DNA from 2 places in the Pedobacter flavus genome. Region 1 is predicted to be linked to the other one. Evidence: riboswitches for the same ligand, from Rfam matches in the RefSeq annotation. Region 1 holds a riboswitch; the other holds the start of a gene.
What was found. Region 1 has a riboswitch for cobalamin ahead of VRU49_RS08180 (acyl-CoA thioesterase). Riboswitches for the same ligand answer to the same signal wherever they lie in the genome.

Region 1 (5,374 bases):
GTTCTTATACCTAACTTATTTCCAACTAATAAAAGACCAACGAAGAAAAAAGCAATCCCTAAAGCATAGAAATTTATTTCTGCCGTATAAAATAAAGCAATAACTATAACCGCGCCTAAATCATCAGCCACAGCTAAAGCTGCTAGAAAAACTTTTACTGAGATAGGAATGTTTTTACTAGCCATAGATAATAAAGCTAAGGCAAATGCAATATCTGTGGCCATAGGAATTCCCCAACCACTTGCACTATCGGTGCCTTTATTAAATAAGGTGTAAATTAAAGCTGGTACCAACATTCCGCCAAGTGCGGCCGACATAGGTAAAACGGCCTTTTTAAATGAAGAAAGTTCGCCTTCTATAAACTCCCTTTTTAACTCCAATCCAATTAGGAAGAAAAAAACAGCCATTAAGCCGTCGTTAATCCAGATGTGTAAAGGGTAACTTAAGTTGAAATTATCAAATCCAATAGTAATATTAGTATGCCATAAATGATGATAGGCCTCAGAATAGCTAGAATTAGCCCAAATTAAAGCTGCAACAACACTAAAAAGTAGAACAATACCACTCGTGTATTCTAGATGAATAAATTTCTGTATTGGACTTAATATTTTTTCAATTTTTGTCGGTTTCATCCTCAAATATACAAAAATCAAGCTTTTGGTTAGGTCATAATCCTGTTGTGAAGTTAAAAATATGCCTAACTTTGGGTTAAATGGATTCATTAGAGAAGAGAAATATAAAATTAACCTTTAACACAGCCCTTGCTAAAATTCAGAATTGGTGTGCTTATCAGGAGCGCTCGCACGGAGAAGTAAAAGAAAAATTATATGAGTGGAATTTATATCCTTCGGAAGTAGATCAAATTATAAGTAAACTCATAGAAGAAAACTTTTTAAATGAAGAAAGATTTGTAAAAGCCTATGTTTCGGGGAAATTTAGAATTAAAAAGTGGGGTAGGAGAAAAATAAAACAAGGGCTCTTACAAAAGAAGGTGACTGATAAAATGATAGATAGTGGATTGAATACTATCGATGGAGATGAGTACGAAGCTACTTTAGCCGATTTGGCGATGAAAAAATTTCATTTGATAAAAGAAAAAGATGCTTTTAAACATAAAAATAAACTTATAACCTATCTTCAGAGTAGGGGATATGAAACTGATATGATTTTTTTTGTTTTGAAAGCCAATAACTTATATAAATAAGGTAATTTTTATTTAAAAAAATATTGGATGGAATAGAAACTTGTGTATATTTGCATTCCCAAAGGCAAACAGCCTGCAGGATTACATCGGATGATGTTAATAAATGCGAAAGTAGCTCAGTTGGTAGAGCACGACCTTGCCAAGGTCGGGGTCGCGAGTTCGAATCTCGTCTTTCGCTCTAAATATCTTCCTACCAGGAGATATTTTTAAAAAAAGCAATTTGCTTTTTGCTCAGATGGTGGAACTGGTAGACACGCAGGACTTAAAATCCTGTGCCCTCAACAGGCGTGCGGGTTCGATTCCCGCTCTGAGTACAATTAAATCCCGACTAATCAGTCGGGATTTTTTGTTTTATACCCCTCCTAAATTAATACAAGAATACTAGAGTTAGATTAGTTGTAATTTCTGTGGACTAATCCCTTTGATCTGTTACCTTGAAACGGAATGCAATGCAGTGGTAGGAGCTCATATTCAATCATCGCCACCATTTTAAACATAATCTGATTTTTGTCGAGTTAATCAGATAATTTATACCACCTATGTTTTTGTAATCTCCTTAGTGTTGGATTTAAAAAGATTAAAAAGAAAACCGATGTGAATGTATTGCTAATGGTATAGGCGATGGCAACTTGTAATGCCGGCTCATGACTAAACGACATGGCAATATTTTTTAAGACTCCAAAAAATGGGAACATGAAAATTACGCCTACTATGTTAAATGCAGAAGCCGACCATGCTACTAATTTGGAAAGAGACGAGAATTTTAAGCTGATAATTAAAGCAGTAGAGGTAGTACCAATGTTGGCTCCAATTACAATTGGAATGGCAGAATCTATGGTTATGGTTCCTTGAGCTAACAATACAATTACTAATCCTACTACCACCGAACTCGATTGAATGATTATAGTAATAATAATCCCATAAATTATGCCTAACAATGGGTTAGTGGCCATTGATAAAATTTCAATTAATAAAGGGTCATTTTTAATAGGTTCCATGGCCTCACTTATTAATGAAAGAGAAAAAAAGATAAAGCCAAAATAAAATATAGGCTTACCAACAACGGCAATTTTTGTTGGTATCATACTAATAATTGAGCCCAATACAATGAAGAATGGACCTATAAAAGTAGAGTTCATAGATACAATCCATGCGGTAGATGTGGTTCCTATATTAGTCCCTAATAATATCAATATACTATCTCTAAGCGTTATTACGCCACTATTTACAAACGATACAGTTAGTGTAGAAACTAATGTGCTAGATTGTATGGTTGCTGTGAAAAGGGTGCCCAATAAGAAGCCACCAATTCTGTATTTGGTTATTTTGCCAATCCATTTAGATAAACGCTCTGTTCCTAAATTTTGAATTTCTTTACTAAAGCTTTGTAAACCAAATACAAATAGGGCAATAGAAGCTATTATTATGACAATGGTTTGGAAATTTTCGAACATTTAAATGGTTTGTACGTTTGCTGCACTATTTTCTTTTTATCCCAATAATGCTCGGTTTTGAGTTCAAAATTAAAAAATTACCGCTTATATTCAATTTAATTATTTTTAGTTAAGGATTTGTTGGGTTGTTAAGTTTAGCTAATTTCTATATAATGAAAGAGTTATATGTATTTTTCTATTTTGCTTATTTATGAATTTAAATTTTGGATATACAATTTTATTTTATTTACTTTGTACTACAAAGTACTTTTATAATTTTTAATTTATTGAAAATTAGGCACTTTTATACTTAGTGAAAAAATGAAATTTAAATATTAACCCTATTAAAAAATGACAACTTCTCAAAATTCATCCCCAACTTGTAAACCATTTAATTCCGCTGCCTCATTTATGATTATTGGTGCAATCATAAATTTATGTTTGGTTTTATTATTTATTTCCGGAGTAGATAACCCCAATCCTTTATGGGGACAATTTTGGTTTATCCGCCCAATTATAGTAATAACATTAGCAGGAGCAATGGCAGGTTTTGTAGTTTTTAAGATAAGCAGTTTATGGATACCTGGAAGCTGGAAGTTGGTAGTAGGTTTATTTTTAAGTCTATTAATCTATGTTTTTATTTTGTGGATGAGTTCAGTTTTAGGTTTCGCAGGAACATTGTGGAATTAAGAATAGTTAGAAAGTCAGAAAAGTCTGAGAAGTCAGTCAGTAGTCAGTAGTTAGTTGGTAGTTAGTCAGCAGGTTGTTGATACTTGGTTCTAACTCCTAACTCTTAGCTTTTCCGTCTTTAGTCTTTAGTCTTCGGTCTTTCCGTCTTTCGGCTTTCCAACTTTTCCCTTATCTTTACACCATTCGTTCTTAGTTTTATTCCTCACAATAGTCGGTATTGCCTCTAAGGTAATTTAAAAGGGAATCGTGTGTAAATCACGAACTGTCGCGCAACTGTAAGTAACCAAAGCCTTTGTCAAAGCGGCCCACTCCTCCGGGGGGAAGGGCGACTAAGGTGTTATAAGTCAGGATATCTGCCACTCATTGTTTTGAATGCTTTCGCGGTAAAAAGTATATTCAATCGTATCAATAGTATATCTCAATAGAGGTTGTGCTGGCCTATGCTTTGAATTTTATTACCAAAGCTCTGATCGGCTTATTAAACAGTAATTATATGATACAAGAAAAAATCAAAAACTCCGAAACCCGAATTTTTAAAGCTGTATTTCCCAATACAACAAATCATTATGATACCTTGTTTGGTGGTACAGCCATGCATATGATGGATGAAGTAGCTTTTATAACGGCTACTCGTTACAGCCGACAAATTATGGTTACCGTAAGTAGTGATAAAATTGATTTTAAAAAGCCCATTCCGGCAGGAACAATTGTAGAATTAATAGGTAAGGTGGTCCACGTTGGTAATACGAGTTTAAAGGTTAATGTAGATATCTATATCGAACAAATGTACGCTGAAGGTAGAGAATTGGCTGTGCAAGGTATTTTTACTTTTGTGGCGATTGATAAAGATAAAAAGCCTATAAAAATTAATTAATAGGTGTAATTTTCTTGTGTTACTTTAATTGTTACATTTTTATTGGTCAATTGTAATTGAAATAGGCGATATTAAATTATTAATTGATTAAAAATGAAAAAAATCCTTCTAAGTATATTTTGCTTTGGAGCAGCATTTTTTGCTCAGGCTCAAATTTTAACAACCGGTGGAAAATTAAAACCCGAGCAAGCTATAATGGATGTCCGACATTATACGCTGAATTTAGCTGTGAATGTAGATGACGAATCTATTGCTGGTAATACAATTGTAGATGTAATTCTCTCTGAACCAACTAATGTGCTATTATTGGATTTGATGGATAATTTTGCTATCAGTAAGGTATTGGTTAACAATAGAGTGGAATCGTTTACTTTTAATAATGATTTAATTGTGATTAACCTCAAAAACACCCTAAAAGCAGGGAAGGCCTCCATTCAGGTTTTTTATTCAGGTAAACCACATGTGGCCATTAGACCGCCTTGGGAGGATGGTTTTACGTGGACGAAAGATGCAAATGGAACACCAAGAGTTGAGGTAACAGCAGAAGGAGGTGGTGGTAAAATATTTTTCCCTAGTAAGGATCATCCTTCAGATGAACCTAATGAAGGGGTAATTATGAATATCACAGTGCCTAATAATTTAGTAGTCGCTGGTCCGGGTTTATTAAGGAAAATCACTAAAAAAGGTGATAAAGTTACCTACCATTGGCAAACCAAATACACCATAAATAATTATAATATTGTTTTTAATGCGGCTGATTATACGGTTGTAAAACGTTTATATACCACTAGCGAAGGCAATAAAGTACCTATGGAATTTTATGTTTTAAAATATAATGTAGATAAAGCTCAAAAGCACCTAGATTTATTAGAACGCAGTATGCAAATGCAGGAAAAATACTTTGGAGAGTACCCTTGGATTAATGAAAAGATTGGAATTGTAGAAACAGAGCATATGGGTATGGAACATCAAACGATGAATGCATACGGTGCGAAGTTTAAATATTCTAAAATTGGCGCTTATGACTTCGATGGATTAATGCACCATGAACTTGGACACGAATGGTGGGGAAATAAAGTAACTGCAAAAGATTGGGCAGATTTTTGGATTCAAGAAGGGATATGTACGTTTGGTGATGCTTTATTTATTAGAGAACATGAAGGAATAGATGCT
Region 2 (5,374 bases), on a different contig from region 1:
GAGATTTTAACCGTTTTAAATAAGGTTGGAATGCCGAATTCAAAATTGGAGATAAATCATGTTCTAAAAGAAAATAATGATTTCGATAGCAATGGTATTGATAAAATAACGTTTCATTTTTCGGCTAATGCCGGACAAATGCCTGCCCCTATTCATAAGATTGCGTCAGGTGGAGAGTTGTCTAGATTTATGCTGGCCGTAAAATCTCTGATTTCAAAAAATACTGCTTTACCAACCTTAATTTTTGATGAGATTGATACTGGAATTTCGGGTGATACGGCTAAAAAAGTTGGCTTAGTGATGGAAGAATTAGCCAACCAGATGCAAATTATTACGATTACGCATTTACCACAAATTGCCTCAAAAGGCATAGCTCATTTCCACGTTTACAAAGACGAAAGTAAAGGTATTACGCAAACACATATACAAAAGCTTTCGCAAGAAGAAAGAATAACAAAAATCGCAGAAATGTTAAGCGGACATGATGCAAGTAAAACAGCAAGAGATAACGCTAGGGAACTTTTGGATAAATAAAAAATTGTACCTTCGCTAGTATCTATTTGCAATTATTATATTTTTAAAAGTTTATAATTGATTTAATAGCTAGATTAAAAAAACATAATTATGTATAATTTATTAAAAGGAAAACGCGGTATTATAACCGGGGCGCTAGATCAGAATTCTATTGCATGGAAAGTAGCAGAAAAAGCACATGAAGAAGGTGCTACTTTTGTACTTACAAATGCTCCTATAGCCATGAGAATGGGCGAAATTAATGTTTTAGCAGAGAAAACTGGATCTCAAATTATCCCTGCTGATGCTACTAGTGTAGAAGATTTAACTAATCTTTATACACAAGCTCAAGAAATTTTAGGAGGTAAAATTGATTTCGTTTTACACTCTATTGGTATGAGTGTTAATATCCGTAAAAAAATTCCTTATACAGAGAGTAACTATGATTATTTTATGAAAGGAATTGATGTTTCTGCAATGTCGCTTCATAAAATGTTAGCTGTAGCTAAAAAATTAGATGCTATTGCAGAAGGTGGTAGTGTTGTAGCTTTAACTTATATGGCCGCACAAAGAACTTATCCATTCTATACTGATATGGCAGATATTAAAGCGATGTTAGAGTCTATCGCTAGAAGTTTTGGATATCATTATGGTGTTGAGAAAAAGGTGAGAATTAATACGGTTTCTCAATCGCCAACTAAAACAACTGCTGGAACTGGTATTAAAGGTTTTGGTGATTTTTATGATTATGCAGATGCTATTGCACCATTAGGCAATGCCGATGCTGAGTCTTGTGCAGATTATTGTATTACCTTATTCTCAGACTTAACCAGAATGGTAACTATGCAGAATTTATTCCATGATGGAGGTTATTCTTCAACAGGAGTGAGCGATGTTGTGATGCAAAAAATGGGATTGGAAGATTAAGGGGGAAGTCGGGAAAGTCCGAAAGACGGGGAGACCGGGAGACTGGGCGTTGAGAAGATCGGATGTCCATAAAAATATAAAAAGGGTAAAGGGATTATTTCCCTATACCCTTTTTTGTTTTTGGGCTATGTGTGGCAGATAGAGATTACTCTTTTAATTTCTAAACAACCTTTTATCAACCACTAAGCAATAATTATTTTCTACCATAAAATTATCCCTTAAAGACTTTTCATTTTTTAATCTCATATCATTAATATTGATTACTCCAATCTTAACTTCAGGAATTGAGTCACCAACCTTTGGACTAGGAATTTCTGTGTACTGTACATGATTGCCCGAATAATCTGTCATTTTAAAAATAGGCACCATACTTTCATCAGTTTGCCAAAAGGCGATGTATTTAGTATCAGGAGACCATTTCCAAACCTTTCCTAGTCCAAATTCCTCTTCATAAACCCAACCAAATCTTCAATTGTAGATAAAAGGTATATTGTGAAATGTAAACTAGGTATTTATAAGATCATAAAAAACATATCGCCATAACGCTCAAAGCCCACTTTTATACCCTCGAGTGATAAATGCTTTTTCATTTCAATTCAGAGTTTAGTTTGTTTGTTAATCTTCTTAATTAGCAGAGCAAACTTAAGCGAAAGCAAGATAACTAATATGAATAAAATTTTGAAAGAATCATTGTCTCAAAATTGTTTAATAGTCTGGTTGGACGAGGACATTGAAAAGGTTACAGCTCATCTTAGTTAACTCATTACAATTTTTCATTTTAAGACTCAAGCTTAATACTTAAAAAAATCAGCATCTAAATAAGTAAATTTTCACTAAACAACGATTTATATTCTAAATCTATTGTTATAAAAAGTTTAATAAAATTAGAATAATTAAACCTTTAACATTCAAACACTTAAAATTTGATTGATGCTTTTGTATGATTAATCTTCCCAAAATAGCTATCTTTGAACTGCTTTAGGTTTTCTATGGTAACGCATAGAGATTAAAATGGGAATACGGTGTAATTCCGTAACTGTCCCGCAGCTGTAAGCTCCATTAGAGTTTTCTATTCTTAGCCACTGTATTTATATGGGAAGGCAGAAAACAGGGAGTAAGTCAGAAGACCTGCCTTTAGCAATATAGTATTCATAGCTTTCGGGGATTGAAGCTAGGAGTTTGTGCTAGTAATTTTACTTGCTCCTTAATTTCTGCTTGCTGTGGGTGTAAACTCACACAAAAAATGGTAACAAAGAAAATAACCAAACGTTATTTGCTTGTTTGTTTTCATATGGTCCTACTGTGCCTATCAGCGTCACCCAAAATGCTGAATGCCCAAACAGATACCATAAAAACTCAGCACATAACAGAGGTGAAAATTACGGCACTGGACTTGTCGCCTTATTTAAATTCGGCAACACCCGTGCAACTTTTAAACAGCAAAGACATACAACGCCTAAAAGGTGTGTCCATAGCCGATGCTTTGCGCTTTTTTTCTGGTGTACAGTTAAAAGATTATGGTGGTGTTGGAGGATTAAAGACCATTAATGTGCGCAGCATGGGCAGCAACCATACGTCTGTTTTCTACAACGGATCTCAGCTTTCTAATGCTCAAAATGGACAGGTAGACTTAAGCAAATACAGTTTAGAAAACTTAAAGGAAATAAGTCTTTACAGCGGACAAAATCCAGAACTATTGCAGTCGGCAAGGGCATTTGCTAGTTCAAGCGCACTATTTTTAAAATCCCAATCTCCCGTTTTTTTTCCGAACAAAAATCAACACTTCAAACTAAATCTTAAAACAGGCTCCTTTAACTTGTTGAATCCACAAGTACTGTTTGCGAGAAAATTGTCAGACAAAATAAGTTGGGTTGTAAATTCAGAACTCCTTAACTCCGACGGGAAATACAAGTATAGATATACGAATGGCGTATACGATACAACAATGGTTAGACAAAATGGCGATATACTTTCCAAAAGAATAGAAAGTGAGTTGTTTGTAAAGTTTGCTGATAGTTCCCAAATAAACAACCAAGTTTACTATTACAACAGTGAACGTGGCTTACCGGGGGCCATTGTTTCTAACAAATTTAACTTCAGTCAAAGGCAATGGGATAGAAACTTCTTCTATCAATCAAGCTATACTTCTGATGGAAGCAAGAAGTTTAAATGGTTGGCTCAACTTAAGTACAGTAATGATTTTTTGAGGTATGTAGATCCTGATTACAAAACCTTGTTTGGAATACTTGACAATAGATACTATCAGCACGAAGTGTATGTGTCTCTATCTAACTCCTTTGCTCTAAATAAACATTGGAATTTTAGCTTCAGTAACGATTTAAGCAAGCAGGACCTAAATGCAAATTTGTATAACTTTGCCTATCCAACCAGATACAGTTGGCTCAGTGCAGTCAACACCAAATTTGAAAAAGACGCATTAAGTTTACAAGCCACTCTCCTTAGAACATCTGTAAAGGATGCAGTAATGCTGGGTAAAAGCGGTGGAGATAAAGAAAATTTCTCACCAACATTATTGGCTTCGTGGCAACCTTTTCAATTTAAGAATTTAAAAATTAGGGGATTCTATAAGTCCATATTTAGGTTACCAACATTTAACGACCTGTATTACACCTCTGTTGGCAATACTTCCCTTGACCCAGAAATTGGCAAACAAATAGATTTAGGATTCACCTATTCCCTGTTTTCTAACAATACTTCTTTAAAAACCTTAATTGTACGTGGCGATGTGTATGACAACCAAATCAAAGACAAAATAGTTGCCATCCCTACACTCAATCTATTCAGATGGACTATGGTTAATTTAGATCGTGTGCAGATAAGTGGGGCAGAAATTCAATTTCAAACGCATTGGCAATTCAACAAATTAAACGCATTAATTAAGGGGAATTATACGTACGAAAAGGCTGTAGAGAAAACAGAATCAGCCTATAGTTACGGCCATCAAATACCGTATATACCCGTGCATAGCGGATCTTTAACAGCAGCGTTAGATTTCAAAACGGTAAGCTTAAACTATAGTTTTATTTATACAGGAGAACGTTACAGTCAAAAAGCGAACATCCCAGTTAATTACATTCCCGCTTGGTATACCCACGATTTGGCAATTCATAAGGCACTAAATATACTACCAACCCCTTTGAGAATTAGTGCCGAGATAAACAACCTCCTAAATCAATACTACGACATAGTTCTAAATTATCCTATGCCTGGTAGAAATTATCGATTCACACTATACACAAACTTTTAAAAATTAATAAAATGAAAAAATCGCTATCAAATCTGGCAGTATTTGGTCTACTTGCCCTAACATTTGCATCTTGTAAAAAAGAATATGGAATAATTCCAGAAGAACAAACGAAAGTTCCTGGACAAATTAGTAGTATAAATGGCTTGTATGTGCTTAACGAAGGAAACTGGGGTTCAAATAAAGCATCTTTAGATTATTACGATTACGCCTCAGGCACCTATAGAAAAAACATCTTTAACGAAGCCAACCCTGGAGTAACTTTGGGTCTTGGAGATGTGGGTAACGATATCCAAATCTATGGATCCAGACTTTATATAGTAGTTAACTCATCAAACAAGGTAGAAGTTTTAGATGTTAAAACCGCCAAAAGAATTGGAAAAGTTGATATTCCAAATAGCAAATATATCACATTTTACAAAGACAATGCCTATGTTACTTCCTATGAAGGATACGTTTCTGTAATCGACACAGCTACAATCACTGAAAAAGCAAGAATTAAAGTTGGAAGAGAACCTGAAGAGATGGCAGTTGTCGGTGATAAACTGTACGTCGCTAATTCTGGAGGCTATACACCATCTAATTATGAAAAAACGGTTTCGGTAATCGATTTAAAAACAAACTTAGAAATTAAAAAAATTGATGTTGCTGTTAATCTAAATAGACTGA

Region 2: another riboswitch for cobalamin. It lies ahead of VRU49_RS00050 (TonB-dependent receptor plug domain-containing protein); the one in region 1 lies ahead of VRU49_RS08180 (acyl-CoA thioesterase).

What each region holds. Positions count from the first base shown of each region.
Region 1 is NZ_JAZDQU010000002.1:489,825-495,198, forward strand. Features, by position in the region: gene nhaA (Na+/H+ antiporter NhaA) at 1-632, opposite strand, end outside; gene VRU49_RS08155 (regulatory protein RecX) at 713-1,204, shown strand; tRNA gene VRU49_RS08160 (tRNA-Gly) at 1,310-1,382, shown strand; tRNA gene VRU49_RS08165 (tRNA-Leu) at 1,434-1,518, shown strand; gene VRU49_RS08170 (Na/Pi cotransporter family protein) at 1,720-2,658, opposite strand; gene VRU49_RS08175 (hypothetical protein) at 2,989-3,327, shown strand; cobalamin riboswitch at 3,523-3,702, shown strand; gene VRU49_RS08180 (acyl-CoA thioesterase) at 3,821-4,201, shown strand; gene VRU49_RS08185 (M1 family metallopeptidase) at 4,295-5,374, shown strand, end outside.
Region 2 is NZ_JAZDQU010000001.1:8,049-13,422, forward strand. Features, by position in the region: gene recN (DNA repair protein RecN) at 1-534, shown strand, start outside; gene VRU49_RS00040 (enoyl-ACP reductase FabI) at 622-1,440, shown strand; partial or broken gene VRU49_RS00045 (DPP IV N-terminal domain-containing protein) at 1,594-1,890, opposite strand; cobalamin riboswitch at 2,404-2,590, shown strand; gene VRU49_RS00050 (TonB-dependent receptor plug domain-containing protein) at 2,765-4,708, shown strand; gene VRU49_RS00055 (YncE family protein) at 4,720-5,374, shown strand, end outside.